DNA from 3 places in the Streptomyces sp. NPDC051136 genome. Region 3 is predicted to be linked to each of the others. Evidence: predicted binding sites of a transcription regulator. Region 3 holds the regulator's gene; each other region holds the start of a gene.
The links. The regulator HrcA, encoded in region 3, represses chaperone genes, less so after heat shock. The targets are predictions, from matches to a motif close to TTNGCACTCNGNNNNNCNGAGTGCNAA.
Positions count from the first base shown of each region.

Region 1: groL (chaperonin GroEL) is a predicted target of HrcA. The motif match lies at 1,634-1,660, and genes of this name have one in related genera.
Region 2: groES (co-chaperone GroES) is a predicted target of HrcA. The motif match lies at 1,684-1,710, and genes of this name have one in related genera.

Region 1 covers NZ_JBITFE010000007.1:155,577-159,499, reverse strand. Annotated here, with positions in the region: gene groL (chaperonin GroEL) at 1-1,472, opposite strand, end outside; gene ACIBCJ_RS21255 (cold-shock protein) at 1,798-2,001, opposite strand; gene ACIBCJ_RS21250 (MoaD/ThiS family protein) at 2,419-2,694, opposite strand; gene thrC (threonine synthase) at 2,691-3,923, opposite strand, start outside.
Region 2 covers NZ_JBITFE010000009.1:336,799-340,721, reverse strand. Annotated here, with positions in the region: gene groL (chaperonin GroEL) at 1-1,101, opposite strand, end outside; gene groES (co-chaperone GroES) at 1,229-1,537, opposite strand; gene ACIBCJ_RS26600 (polysaccharide deacetylase family protein) at 1,828-2,634, opposite strand; gene ACIBCJ_RS26595 (polysaccharide deacetylase family protein) at 2,631-3,602, opposite strand; gene ACIBCJ_RS26590 (methyltransferase domain-containing protein) at 3,585-3,923, shown strand, end outside.
Region 3 covers NZ_JBITFE010000002.1:526,053-529,975, forward strand. Annotated here, with positions in the region: gene ACIBCJ_RS07875 (DUF3097 domain-containing protein) at 1-668, opposite strand, end outside; gene ACIBCJ_RS07880 (MBL fold metallo-hydrolase) at 703-1,437, opposite strand; gene hrcA (heat-inducible transcriptional repressor HrcA) at 1,587-2,603, shown strand; gene dnaJ (molecular chaperone DnaJ) at 2,604-3,740, shown strand; gene ACIBCJ_RS07895 (nitronate monooxygenase) at 3,829-3,923, shown strand, end outside.

The DNA.
Region 1 (3,923 bases), on a different contig from region 3:
ATGATGCCCTCGGCGATCATGTCGACGTACTCGCCGGAAGCGGCGTTCAGGCCGTGACCGACGGTCAGGTTGCGGACCTTCTCCACGACGACGCCGCCCTCGAGACCACCGTTGACGGCGATCTGCTTCAGCGGGGCCTCCAGGGCGAGCTTCACGGCGTTGGCGCCGGTCGCCTCGTCACCCGACAGCTCCAGCTTCTCGAAGACCTGGGAGGCCTGGAGCAGGGCCACGCCACCACCGGCGACGATGCCCTCCTCGACGGCCGCCTTCGCGTTGCGAACGGCGTCCTCGATGCGGTGCTTGCGCTCCTTGAGCTCGACCTCGGTGGCGGCACCGGCCTTGATGACGGCCACGCCGCCGGCCAGCTTCGCCAGACGCTCCTGGAGCTTCTCGCGGTCGTAGTCCGAGTCGCTGTTCTCGATCTCGGCGCGGATCTGGTTGACGCGGCCCTGGACCTGGTCGGCCGAGCCGGCGCCGTCCACGATCGTGGTCTCGTCCTTGGTGATGACGACCTTGCGCGCGCTGCCCAGCAGGTCCAGCGTGGCGTTCTCGAGCTTGAGGCCGACCTCCTCGGAGATGACCTCGCCGCCCGTGAGGATGGCGATGTCGCCGAGCATGGCCTTGCGGCGGTCGCCGAAGCCCGGGGCCTTGACGGCGACGGACTTGAAGGTGCCGCGGATCTTGTTGACGACCAGGGTCGACAGGGCCTCGCCCTCGACGTCCTCGGCGATGATCAGCAGCGGCTTGCCCGACTGCATGACCTTCTCCAGGAGCGGCAGCAGGTCCTTGACGTTGCCGATCTTGGAGTTGGCGATCAGGATGTACGGGTCGTCGAGCGACGCCTCCATACGCTCCATGTCGGTGGCGAAGTACGCCGAGATGTAGCCCTTGTCGAAGCGCATACCCTCGGTGAGCTCCAGCTCCAGACCGAAGGTCTGGGACTCCTCGACGGTGATGACGCCTTCCTTGCCGACCTTGTCCATGGCCTCGGCGATGAGCTCGCCGATCTGGGTGTCGGCGGCGGAGATGGAGGCCGTGGAGGCGATCTGCTCCTTGGTCTCGACGTCCTTGGCCTGCTCCAGCAGGGCGGCGGAGACGGCCTCGACGGCCTTCTCGATACCGCGCTTCAGGGCCATCGGGTTGGCGCCGGCCGCGACGTTGCGCAGGCCTTCCTTGACCAGGGCCTGGGCGAGAACGGTCGCGGTGGTCGTACCGTCACCGGCGACGTCGTCCGTCTTCTTGGCGACTTCCTTGACCAGCTCGGCGCCGATCTTCTCGTACGGGTCCTCGAGCTCGATCTCCTTGGCGATGGAGACACCATCGTTGGTGATCGTGGGGGCGCCCCACTTCTTCTCGAGGACGACGTTGCGGCCCTTGGGGCCGAGCGTCACCTTGACGGCGTCCGCGAGCTGGTTCATGCCGCGCTCGAGGCCGCGCCGTGCCTCCTCGTCGAACGCGATGATCTTGGCCATGTGAAGTGGTCCCTCCAGGACTGGGGGTGATTCCTTCGGACCGCGCCCGCGCCCGCGACGGACGGCTCGCCGGCCTTGTGGTTCCTTCCCCACCCGGCCTGCGGGCCTCACCGACCCGGTCCTTCGTTGTCACTCTCACCTTCAGAGTGCTAACGCAATGATTAGCACTCGCCCCCATCGAGTGCAAGCGCCTCTCGGGGATCGAGCCCCGCGCTCAGCCACCCGCGAACACGGGGACGGGGCACCTGCGGGCAGGCCGAAGGGCCCGTACCCAGCGGGTACGGGCCCTTCGGATGAAGACCGGGTGCTGTGGTGGCCGAGCGTCTCAGGCGCTGAGGCGAACCATGTCGGCCTGCGGGCCCTTCTGACCCTGCGAGATCTCGAACTCGACCCGCTGGCCTTCTTCGAGGGTGCGGTAGCCGTCCATCTGAATCGCGCTGTAGTGGACGAAAACATCCGCACCACCGTCGACCGCGATGAAGCCGTACCCCTTCTCCGCGTTGAACCACTTGACGGTGCCCTGAGCCATGCCTAACTCCCCTATTACTGGCCCTTGCACAGATCCGCACTTCGCGGACCCGGGTCAGACCTCGCCCCCCACGACTGGGGGCGTGCGCCGGAACGCGTCGACCGCGGCTGAATGTATCTGTCCAACTGCCGTCTGCAACAGGTCAATCGGACGAGAAATCTGGACGCACCCGGTCCGGAATGTGGCGAGAATTCGCCTGAATTCGGGTCAAGTCGGGGCACACAAAGGGCACAAAAGCCGCACAATACGCCCGCACTTTGGCTGCTTCTTGTCGGACGAGCGGCAGGAATTAACGGTTCCCGTTGTTTCGATCGGGAGCGCGTTCCCCAACTCTACCGCGCTCAATCACATGGAATTGCCCCCTCCGCTTCTCTCACGGAGAGGGCAATACGCACTACAAGGTGTATCTGCGGAGGATCAGCCGCCGGCGACCGCCGGGATGATCGAGACGCCCGCGCCGTCCGGCGTCGCCGTCTCCAGGCCCTGCTCGAAGCGCACGTCGTCGTCGTTGACGTAGACGTTGACGAAACGGCGCAGCTTGCCCTGGTCGTCCAGGACGCGGGCGGCGATGCCCGTGTGGTTCTTCTCCAGGTCGGAGATGACCTCGCCGAGGTTGGCCCCCTCGGCACTGACCTCGGCGCTGCCGCCGGTGTAGGTGCGCAGGATGGTCGGGATACGAACGGTCACGCTCATGCGAGGCCAGCCTCTCGGAAGGAGTCCAGGTTGGGGCGGATCGTGGCGGTGAGGCCGGTGCCGGCCACCGCGTCGAGGGTCTTGAGGCCGTCGCCGGTGTTGAGGACGACCGTGGTGAGCGACGGGTCCAGGACGCCGTCCTCGATCAGCTTCTTCGTGACGCCGACCGTCACGCCGCCCGCCGTCTCCGCGAAGATGCCCTCGGTACGGGCGAGCAGCTTGATCGCGTCCACGATCTGCTCGTCGGTCACGTCCTCCACGGCACCGCCGGTGCGGCGGGCGATGTCGAGGACGTAGGGGCCGTCGGCCGGGTTGCCGATGGCCAGCGACTTGGCGATGGTGTCCGGCTTCTGCGGCCGGACCACGTCGTGACCGCCCTTGTACGCCGTGGAGACCGGCGAGCAGCCCTCGGCCTGCGCGCCGAAGATCTTGTACGGCTTGTCCTCGACCAGGCCGAGCTTGATCAGCTCCTGAAGCCCCTTGTCGATCTTCGTGAGCTGGGAGCCGGAGGCGATCGGGACGACGAGCTGGTCGGGCAGCTGCCAGCCGAGCTGCTCGCAGATCTCGTACGCGAGGGTCTTGGAACCCTCGGCGTAGTAGGGGCGCAGGTTGACGTTGACGAAGCCCCAGCCCTCGCCGGCCGGGTCGCCGATCAGCTCGGAGCAGAAGCGGTTCACGTCGTCGTAGTTGCCCTCGATGCCCACCAGCTCGCCGCCGTAGACGGCGGCCATGACGACCTTGCCCTGCTCCAGGTCGTGCGGGATGAACACGCAGGAGCGGAAGCCGGCCCGGGCGGCGGCGGCGCCGACCGCGCCGGCCAGGTTGCCGGTGGAGGAGCAGGACAGGGTGGTGAAGCCGAAGGCGCGGGCGGCCTCGATGGCCTGGGCGACGACGCGGTCCTTGAAGGAGTGCGTGGGGTTGCCGGAGTCGTCCTTGACGTAGAGCCCGCCGGTGACGCCCAGCTCGCGGGCGAGGTTGTCGGCCTTGACGAGCTTGGTCCAGCCGGGGTTGATGTTCGGCTTGGTCGCCACGTCGGCCGGGACGGGCAGCAGGGGGGCGTAGCGCCAGATGTTCGCGGGGCCCGCTTCGATCCGCTTGCGCAGCTCTTCGGTGTCGTGGCCGGAGAAGTCGTAGGCGATCTCCAGCGGGCCGAAACACTCCTCGCAGGCGAAGACCGGTCCGAGCGGTACCCGGTGGCCGCACTCCCGGCAGCTCAGGGCGGTGGCGGG
Region 2 (3,923 bases), on a different contig from region 3:
CTCCTGGAGCTTCTCGCGGTCCCAGTCGGAGTCGGTGTTCTCGATCTCGGCCTTGATCTGGTTGATGCGGCCCTCGACCTCGTCGCGCTTGCCGGCACCGTCGACGATGGTGGTGTCGTCCTTGGTGACGGTGATGCGGCGGGCGGTGCCGAGCACGTCCAGGCCGACCTGGTCGAGCTTGAGGCCGACCTCCTCGGAGATGACCGTGGCGCCGGTGAGGACGGCCATGTCCTGGAGCATCGCCTTGCGGCGGTCACCGAAGCCGGGGGCCTTCACGGCGACCGCGTTGAAGGTGCCGCGGATCTTGTTGACGACGAGGGTGGAGAGCGCCTCGCCCTCCAGGTCCTCGGCGATGATCAGCAGCGGCTTCGAGGCGCCCGCCTGGATGACCTTCTCCAGCAGCGGCAGCAGGTCCGCGATGGAGGAGATCTTGCCCTGGTTGATCAGGATGTACGGGTCGTCGAGGACGGCCTCCATACGCTCCTGGTCGGTCACGAAGTACGGCGACAGGTAGCCCTTGTCGAAGGCCATGCCCTCGGTGAAGTCCAGCTCCAGGCCGAAGGTGTTGGACTCCTCGACGGTGATGACACCGTCCTTGCCGACCTTGTCCATCGCCTCGGCGATCAGCTCGCCGACCTGCTGGTCCTGGGCGGACAGCGCGGCCACGGCGGCGATGTCGGACTTCTCGTCGATCGGGCGGGCGGTGGCGAGGAGGTCCTCGGAGACGGCCTTGACGGCCGCGTCGATGCCCTTCTTGAGCAGCGCCGGGGAGGCACCCGCGGCGACGTTCTTCAGGCCCTCGCGCACCAGCGCCTGGGCGAGCACGGTGGCGGTGGTGGTGCCGTCACCCGCGATGTCGTTGGTCTTGGTCGCCACCTCCTTCACCAGCTGGGCGCCGAGGTTCTCGTACGGGTCCTCGACCTCGACCTCGCGGGCGATGGTGACGCCGTCGTTGGTGATGGTGGGGGCGCCGAACTTCTTGTCGATGACGACGTTGCGGCCCTTGGGACCGATCGTCACCTTCACCGTGTCGGCAAGCTTGTTGACGCCGCGCTCGAGGGCGCGACGGGCGTCCTCGTCGAACTTCAGGATCTTCGCCATGGGAGCGTGAGCCCTCTTCCGGAAATCTCGGGGTTATACGGCAACTGCGCCCCCGACGCCCGGCTTTTTATGGTCGCGGGAGCCAGGGGCGCAGCTGGAAAGCAAGGTGCTTCGGTGAAGCGAAGTACTACTTCTCGACGATCGCGAGCACGTCGCGGGCCGAGAGGACGAGGTACTCCTCGCCGTTGTACTTCACCTCGGTGCCGCCGTACTTGCTGTAGAGCACGACGTCGCCGACGCTGACGTCGAGCGGAAGACGGTTGCCGTCCTCGAAGCGGCCCGGGCCCACGGCCAGGACGACGCCCTCCTGGGGCTTCTCCTTGGCGGTGTCCGGAATGACCAGGCCCGAAGCCGTGGTCTGCTCGGCGTCGAGCGGCTGGACCACGATGCGGTCCTCGAGCGGCTTGATGGCAACCTTGGAGCTGGTGGTCGTCACGATCCGACCTCCCCCTTCGGAGATCTCACGGGGTTAACTGTCTGAGGTGGCGACCAGGTGGATCCGTCGTCGCGGGTGCCGGACCTGCCCGTCGCGTAGTTGGCACTCTCCAGTGGGGAGTGCCAGAGCCGAGACTATGACTGCGATTAGCACTCGGTCAAGCGGAGTGCCAATGCCGACGGCGCGTCGGCGTGGTTTTGGGGTGAACGCCGGTGTGTTTCGCACCCTGCGCGGGCGCGGGCGTCGCCGGGTGATGCCGACCGGCGGCAAGAAGGGCAGCCACCACGGGGTCAGAGGTAGTTCTCCAACTTGCCCACCCTCAGCCCCTGCTCCTCGATCGACCTCAGCAGGCGTTCCGTGCGCGCCGTGAGGTTCGTGGCGCTCGGGCGGTCCGGGTCGACGGCCACGATGTCGCCGGGGCGCAGGCGGTGGGCGCCGCGGGTGTAGGTGAGGTCGCCGTCCGGGGCGAGGGCGGCGCGCCACAGGACCAGGGCCGTGACGCCGCAGTCGGCGGCGGCGCGCAGGGTCGTGGTGTCGTACGTGCCGTGCGGCGGGCGCAGGAGGTGGGCGCGGACCCCGAAGCGGGACCTGAGCTTGGTCTGCTGGCCGCAGATCTCGGCGCGCTGGCCGGCGCGGGGCAGGCCCCGCAGGGAGCGGTGGTCCAGGGTGTGGTTCTGCAGGCTCGCGCCGAACGGACGCAGCCCGGCGAGGTCGCCGTACGCCGGTCCGGTGACGGTGTCGGTGAGGAACAGGGTGACCGGCAGGTGCCGTTCGCGCACCAGGCCGGCGAAGGCGGGGTCGCGCTCGGCGCCGTCGTCGTAGGTGAGGAAGACGACCCGGTCGGTGGTGCGGACGTGGTCCACGACGGGCGGCAGGGTCCGGCCCCGGCCGCTGTCCCCGCCGGGGCCGCGGCCACCGCCTCCGCCGGCGCTCCGGTCCGCGTCACGGTCGCCGCCCCGGCCGCCGCCCCCGACGGGGTCTGCCGCCACCGGGTGGGCGGCGGGGGCGGCGGGGCGGTCGCAGCCGGTGAGCGGCAGCAGGAGGGCGGTGAGGGCGGCCAGGGCGGCGCCGGCCGCGCGGGGCCGCCCCGGCCTCACAGGTAGTCCTCCAGGCGGGCCACCGCGTACCCGTCGGCGGTGATCCGGTTCAGGAACCGGCGGACCATGTCGGTCATCGTGCCGTCCCAGTCGTCGGTGCCCCGGAAGTGGGTGAGGACGATGTCGCCGGGGTGCAGGTCCTGGTCCCACTCGCGGTACTCCCAGTGGTCGACGTACACCTCCTCGCTCCAGATGGGGGCGTACTCGATGCCGCAGGACTTGGCGGCGCGCAGGGTGTCGCGGTTGTAGTTGCCGAAGGGCGGGCGGAAGAGGACGGGGCGCTTGCCGTAGTGCTTCTCCATCACGTCCTGCATGCCGCAGATCTCCTCCTTCTGCTCCTCGTAGGAGAGCGCGGGGAGGTAGGGGTGGCTGAGGGTGTGGTTGTTGAGCGTGACGCCGCGGGCCTGCATCTTCTTGAAGTAGCCGTAGTCGTCCTGGATCTCCTCGTCGGTGAGGAAGACGGTGTACGGGATCTTCAGTTCGCTCATCATCCGCAGGAACGCCGGGTCCTTCTCGGCGCCGTCGTCGATGGTGAGGAAGACGATCTTCTCCTTGGTGGGGATCGTGGTGAAGACCGGCGGGAGGCCGTCCTCCTCCTGGCCGTCGACCTCGAAGCCCTCGCGGGCCTCGATCTCCGGCTTCTTCGCGGGGGGCGCGGGAGCCGTCAGCGGGACCTTCTTGAGCTTCCAGCGCTCGGCGGCGGCGACCAGGGCGGCCCGTGCCTCGCGCGCCCTGGCCGCGCCGTCGACCGCGCGGGCCGGGGCCGCCTCCGGGCCGGCGGCACCCCGCTCCCCGTGGCCGTCGCCCTGCGCACAGCCGCCGGCGAGAGCGGCGACGGCGAGGACCGCGGCGGCGGTCGCCGCGCGCCTGCCGAGGGCTCTGCGCAGCGCTCCGCGGTGTGCGGGACCGGACGCCCGGGACACGCGACGCGACGCCCGACTTTTGTCATTTTGTACGACTGCTCGCATGGTGCCGGATCCTCGCAGCCGCCGGCAGGCGATCCCGGTCCGACACCGCGCCGGAAGCGCACCATCCACCGACTGGCCCACAATGAGGCGGTGAACGACCTCGACTCCCTCCTCACCCTGCTCACCCCCGAAGGCCGCGCGCTCCTCGACGAGGTGCGCGACACCGACCCTGCGCGGGAGTTGGCGGTGGCGACCCGGCTGCGGCGCACCCACCCCGCCGAGCTGGTCTCGGCCGCGCTCGGGCAGGCCCGGCTGCGGCAGCGGGCGGTGGCGAAGTTCGGGGCGGAGGACGCCGGACGGATGTTCTTCACGCCGAACGGG
Region 3 (3,923 bases):
CACACCCCCGTCTTCCAGTCCTGGCCGCGCGGCACCCGGGGCCAGGCGTCGATGCCGACGGACGACGGCTTCACCGCCTCCCAGATGTCGATGTACGGGTGGCCCACGACCAGCGCGTGCTCGCTCGTCACCGCCTCCGCGATGCGCCACTCCTTGGAACCCGGCACCAGGTGGTCCACCAGGACGCCCAGCCGCGCGTCCGGGCCGGGGGCGAAGTCGGCCACGATCGACGGGAGGTCGTCCACGCCGCCCAGGTACTCCACGACGACGCCCTCGATGCGCAGGTCGTCGCCCCAGACCTTCTCGACCAGCTCGGCGTCGTGCCGCCCCTCGACGTAGATGCGCCCGGCGCGCGCGACCCGCGCACGAGCGCCGGGGACGGCGACCGAACCGGACGCCGTCCGGGAGGGGCGCGCCGGACCGGACGCGGCCGGGCGGACCAGCGTCACCACGCGGCCCTCCAGCAGGAAGCCGCGCGGCTCCAGCGGGAAGACGCGGTGCTTGCCGAAGCGGTCCTCCAGAGTCACCGTGCCCGCCTCGCAGCCGATCACCGCGCCGCAGAACCCGGTGACGGGCTCCTCGACCACCAGGCCGGGATCGGCGGGAACCTCGGGAACGGGCTGCGGTTTCTTCCACGGAGGGGTGAGGTCGGCGGAGTACTGGCGCATTCTCCCGACGATACGAGGAACGCCCGCGCCGTGATCAGCGCGACACGCCGAACCGGGCGGCCAGCGCGTCCCGTTGGGCCCGCACGAACGCCGCGTCCACCACCGCTCCGTGACCGGGGACGTACAGCGCGTCCGCGCCGCCCCACGCCAGCAGCCGGTCCAGCGCGGCCGGCCAGCGCGACGGCACGGCGTCGGGACCCGCCTGCGGCTCGCCTGACTCCTCGACCAGGTCGCCGCAGAACACGACGTCCGGGGAGCCCGGCACCAGGACCGCCAGGTCGTGACCGGTGTGCCCCGGGCCCAGGCCGGCCAGCAGGGCCCGCCGGCCACCGCCCAGGTCGAGCACGTGCTCGCCGCCGATCTCGTGCGGGACGGCGACGAGCGCGTCGGCCGCCTCCCGCGCCGCGCGGGCGTCCAGCCCCTCCGCCACCGCGTCCGCACGCAGCGCCGCCCGCTCCGGCCCGCCCGGCGCGAACAGCGCGTGCGTGCCCACCGCGCCGTACACCTCCGCGCCCGCGAAGGCCGCCGCGCCGAAGACGTGGTCGAAATGCGGGTGGGTCAGCGCGAGATGTGTCACACGGCGGCCGGCGAGCCGCCGCGCCGCCTCGCCCAGCCGGGCACCCTCGGCCAGGCTCGACCCCGCGTCCACCATCAGCGCCCCGCCCGCACCGAGCACCAGCCCCGCCGTGCAGTCCCACCCCGGCAGCCGGCACCGGCCCACGCCGTCCGCCAGCCGTTCCCAGCCCAGCTCTTCCCAAGTCACCGTCACGGGGCCGACGCTAACGGCTCGGCCCCGGCCTTGCCGGGGGCGTACCCCACGGCCGTACACTGGGCCGGGGAAGTCTGGCACTCGCAAGCCGTGAGTGCCAGGACAGACAGGCCGGAAACGGGCGGACGACAGCTGGAGGTGCGCGCCGCATGCTCAGTGAACGCAGGCTCCAGGTGCTGCGCGCCATCGTCCAGGACTACGTCGGCACCGAGGAACCGGTCGGCTCCAAGGCCCTCACCGAGCGGCACAACCTCGGCGTCTCCCCGGCCACCGTGCGCAACGACATGGCGGCCCTGGAGGACGAGGGGTTCATCGCGCAGCCGCACACCAGCGCGGGACGCATCCCGACCGACAAGGGCTACCGGCTCTTCGTCGACAAGCTGGCCGGCGTCAAGCCGATGACCGCGCCCGAGCGGCGTGCCATCCAGAACTTCCTGGAGGGCGCCGTCGACCTCGACGACGTGGTGGCCCGCACGGTGCGGCTGCTCGCGCAGCTGACCCGGCAGGTCGCCGTCGTGCAGTACCCCTCGCTGACCCGCTCGACGGTGCGGCACGTGGAGCTGCTCTCGCTCGCGCCCGCGCGCCTGATGCTGGTGCTGATCACGGACACCGGCCGGGTCGAGCAGCGCATGGTCGACTGCCCCGCGCCGTTCGGCGAGGCGTCGCTGGCCGACCTGCGGGCGCGGCTCAACAGCCGGGTCGCGGGACGCCGTTTCTCGGACGTGCCCGGTCTGGTCGAGGATCTGCCGGAGGCGTTCGAGGCCGAGGATCGCGGTACGGTCTCCACCGTGCTCTCCACCCTCCTGGAGACGCTGGTCGAGGAGAACGAGGAGCGGCTGATGATCGGCGGCACCGCCAATCTGACCCGCTTCGGGCACGACTTCCCCCTGGTGATCCGGCCGGTGCTGGAGGCACTCGAGGAGCAGGTCGTGCTCCTCAAGCTGCTCGGCGAGGCGAAGGATCCGGGCGTGACCGTACGGATCGGTCATGAGAACGCCCACGAGGGACTCAACTCAACGTCCGTCGTGTCGGTCGGCTACGGTTCGGGCGGCGAGGCGGTTGCCAAGCTCGGCGTGGTCGGACCGACCCGCATGGACTACCCGGGAACGATGGGAGCGGTACGCGCAGTGGCACGGTACGTCGGACAGATCCTGGCGGAGTCGTAGGTGGCCACGGACTACTACGCCGTACTCGGCGTGCGCCGCGACGCTTCCCAGGACGAGATCAAGAAGGCGTTCCGGAGGCTCGCCCGCGAGCTGCACCCGGACGTCAACCCCGATCCGAAGACCCAGGAGCGGTTCAAGGAGATCAACGCCGCCTACGAGGTGCTGTCGGACCCGCAGAAGAAGCAGGTCTACGACCTCGGCGGCGACCCGCTCTCGCAGGCCGCCGGCGGTGGTGCGGGCGGCTTCGGCGCGGGTGGCTTCGGGAACTTCTCGGACATCATGGACGCGTTCTTCGGCACGGCGTCGCAGCGCGGACCGCGCTCGCGCACCCGCCGCGGCCAGGACGCGATGATCCGCATCGAGGTCGAGCTGGACGAGGCCGCCTTCGGTACGACCAAGGACATCCAGGTCGACACCGCGGTCGTCTGCAACACCTGCAACGGTGAGGGCGCGGCCCCCGGCACCTCGGCCCAGACGTGCGACATGTGCCGCGGACGCGGCGAGGTGTCCCAGGTCACCCGGTCCTTCCTGGGCCAGGTCATGACCTCGCGCCCCTGCCCGCAGTGCCAGGGCTTCGGCACCGTGGTCCCGACCCCGTGCCCCGAGTGCGCGGGCGACGGCCGGGTCCGCTCCCGGCGCACCCTGACCGTGAAGATCCCGGCCGGCGTCGACAACGGCACCCGGATCCAGCTCGCGGGCGAGGGCGAGGTCGGCCCCGGCGGCGGCCCCGCCGGCGACCTGTACGTCGAGATCCACGAGCTGCCCCACTCGACCTTCCAGCGCCGGGGTGACGACCTGCACTGCACGGTCACCATCCCGATGACGGCGGCGGCCCTCGGCACGAAGGTGCCGCTGGAGACCCTCGACGGCATGGAGGAGGTCGACATCCGCCCGGGCACCCAGTCAGGCCAGTCGATCCCGAAGCACGGCCGGGGCGTCACCCACCTGCGCGGCGGCGGCCGGGGCGACCTCATCGTCCACGTCGAGGTCACCACCCCGGGCAAGCTCGACCCCGAACAGGAACGCCTCCTGCGCGAGCTGGCCAAGCTCCGCGGCGAGGAGCGCCCGACGGGTCAGTTCCAGCCGGGGCAGCAGGGTCTGTTCTCCCGCCTGAAGGACGCGTTCAACGGGCGGTGACGGGGATTCCGGGGATGCGGATGCTTCTGGCGTATGCCGTCGGAAGCCCGGATTCGGACTTGTGTGGAGGACGTGACAACATGCCGTCATGTCCTCCGCACTGACCGATCTCTTCCCCTACCCGATCGTGCAGGCGCCCATGGCGGGCGGCGTCTCCGTGCCCGGGCTCACGGCGGCGGTGTC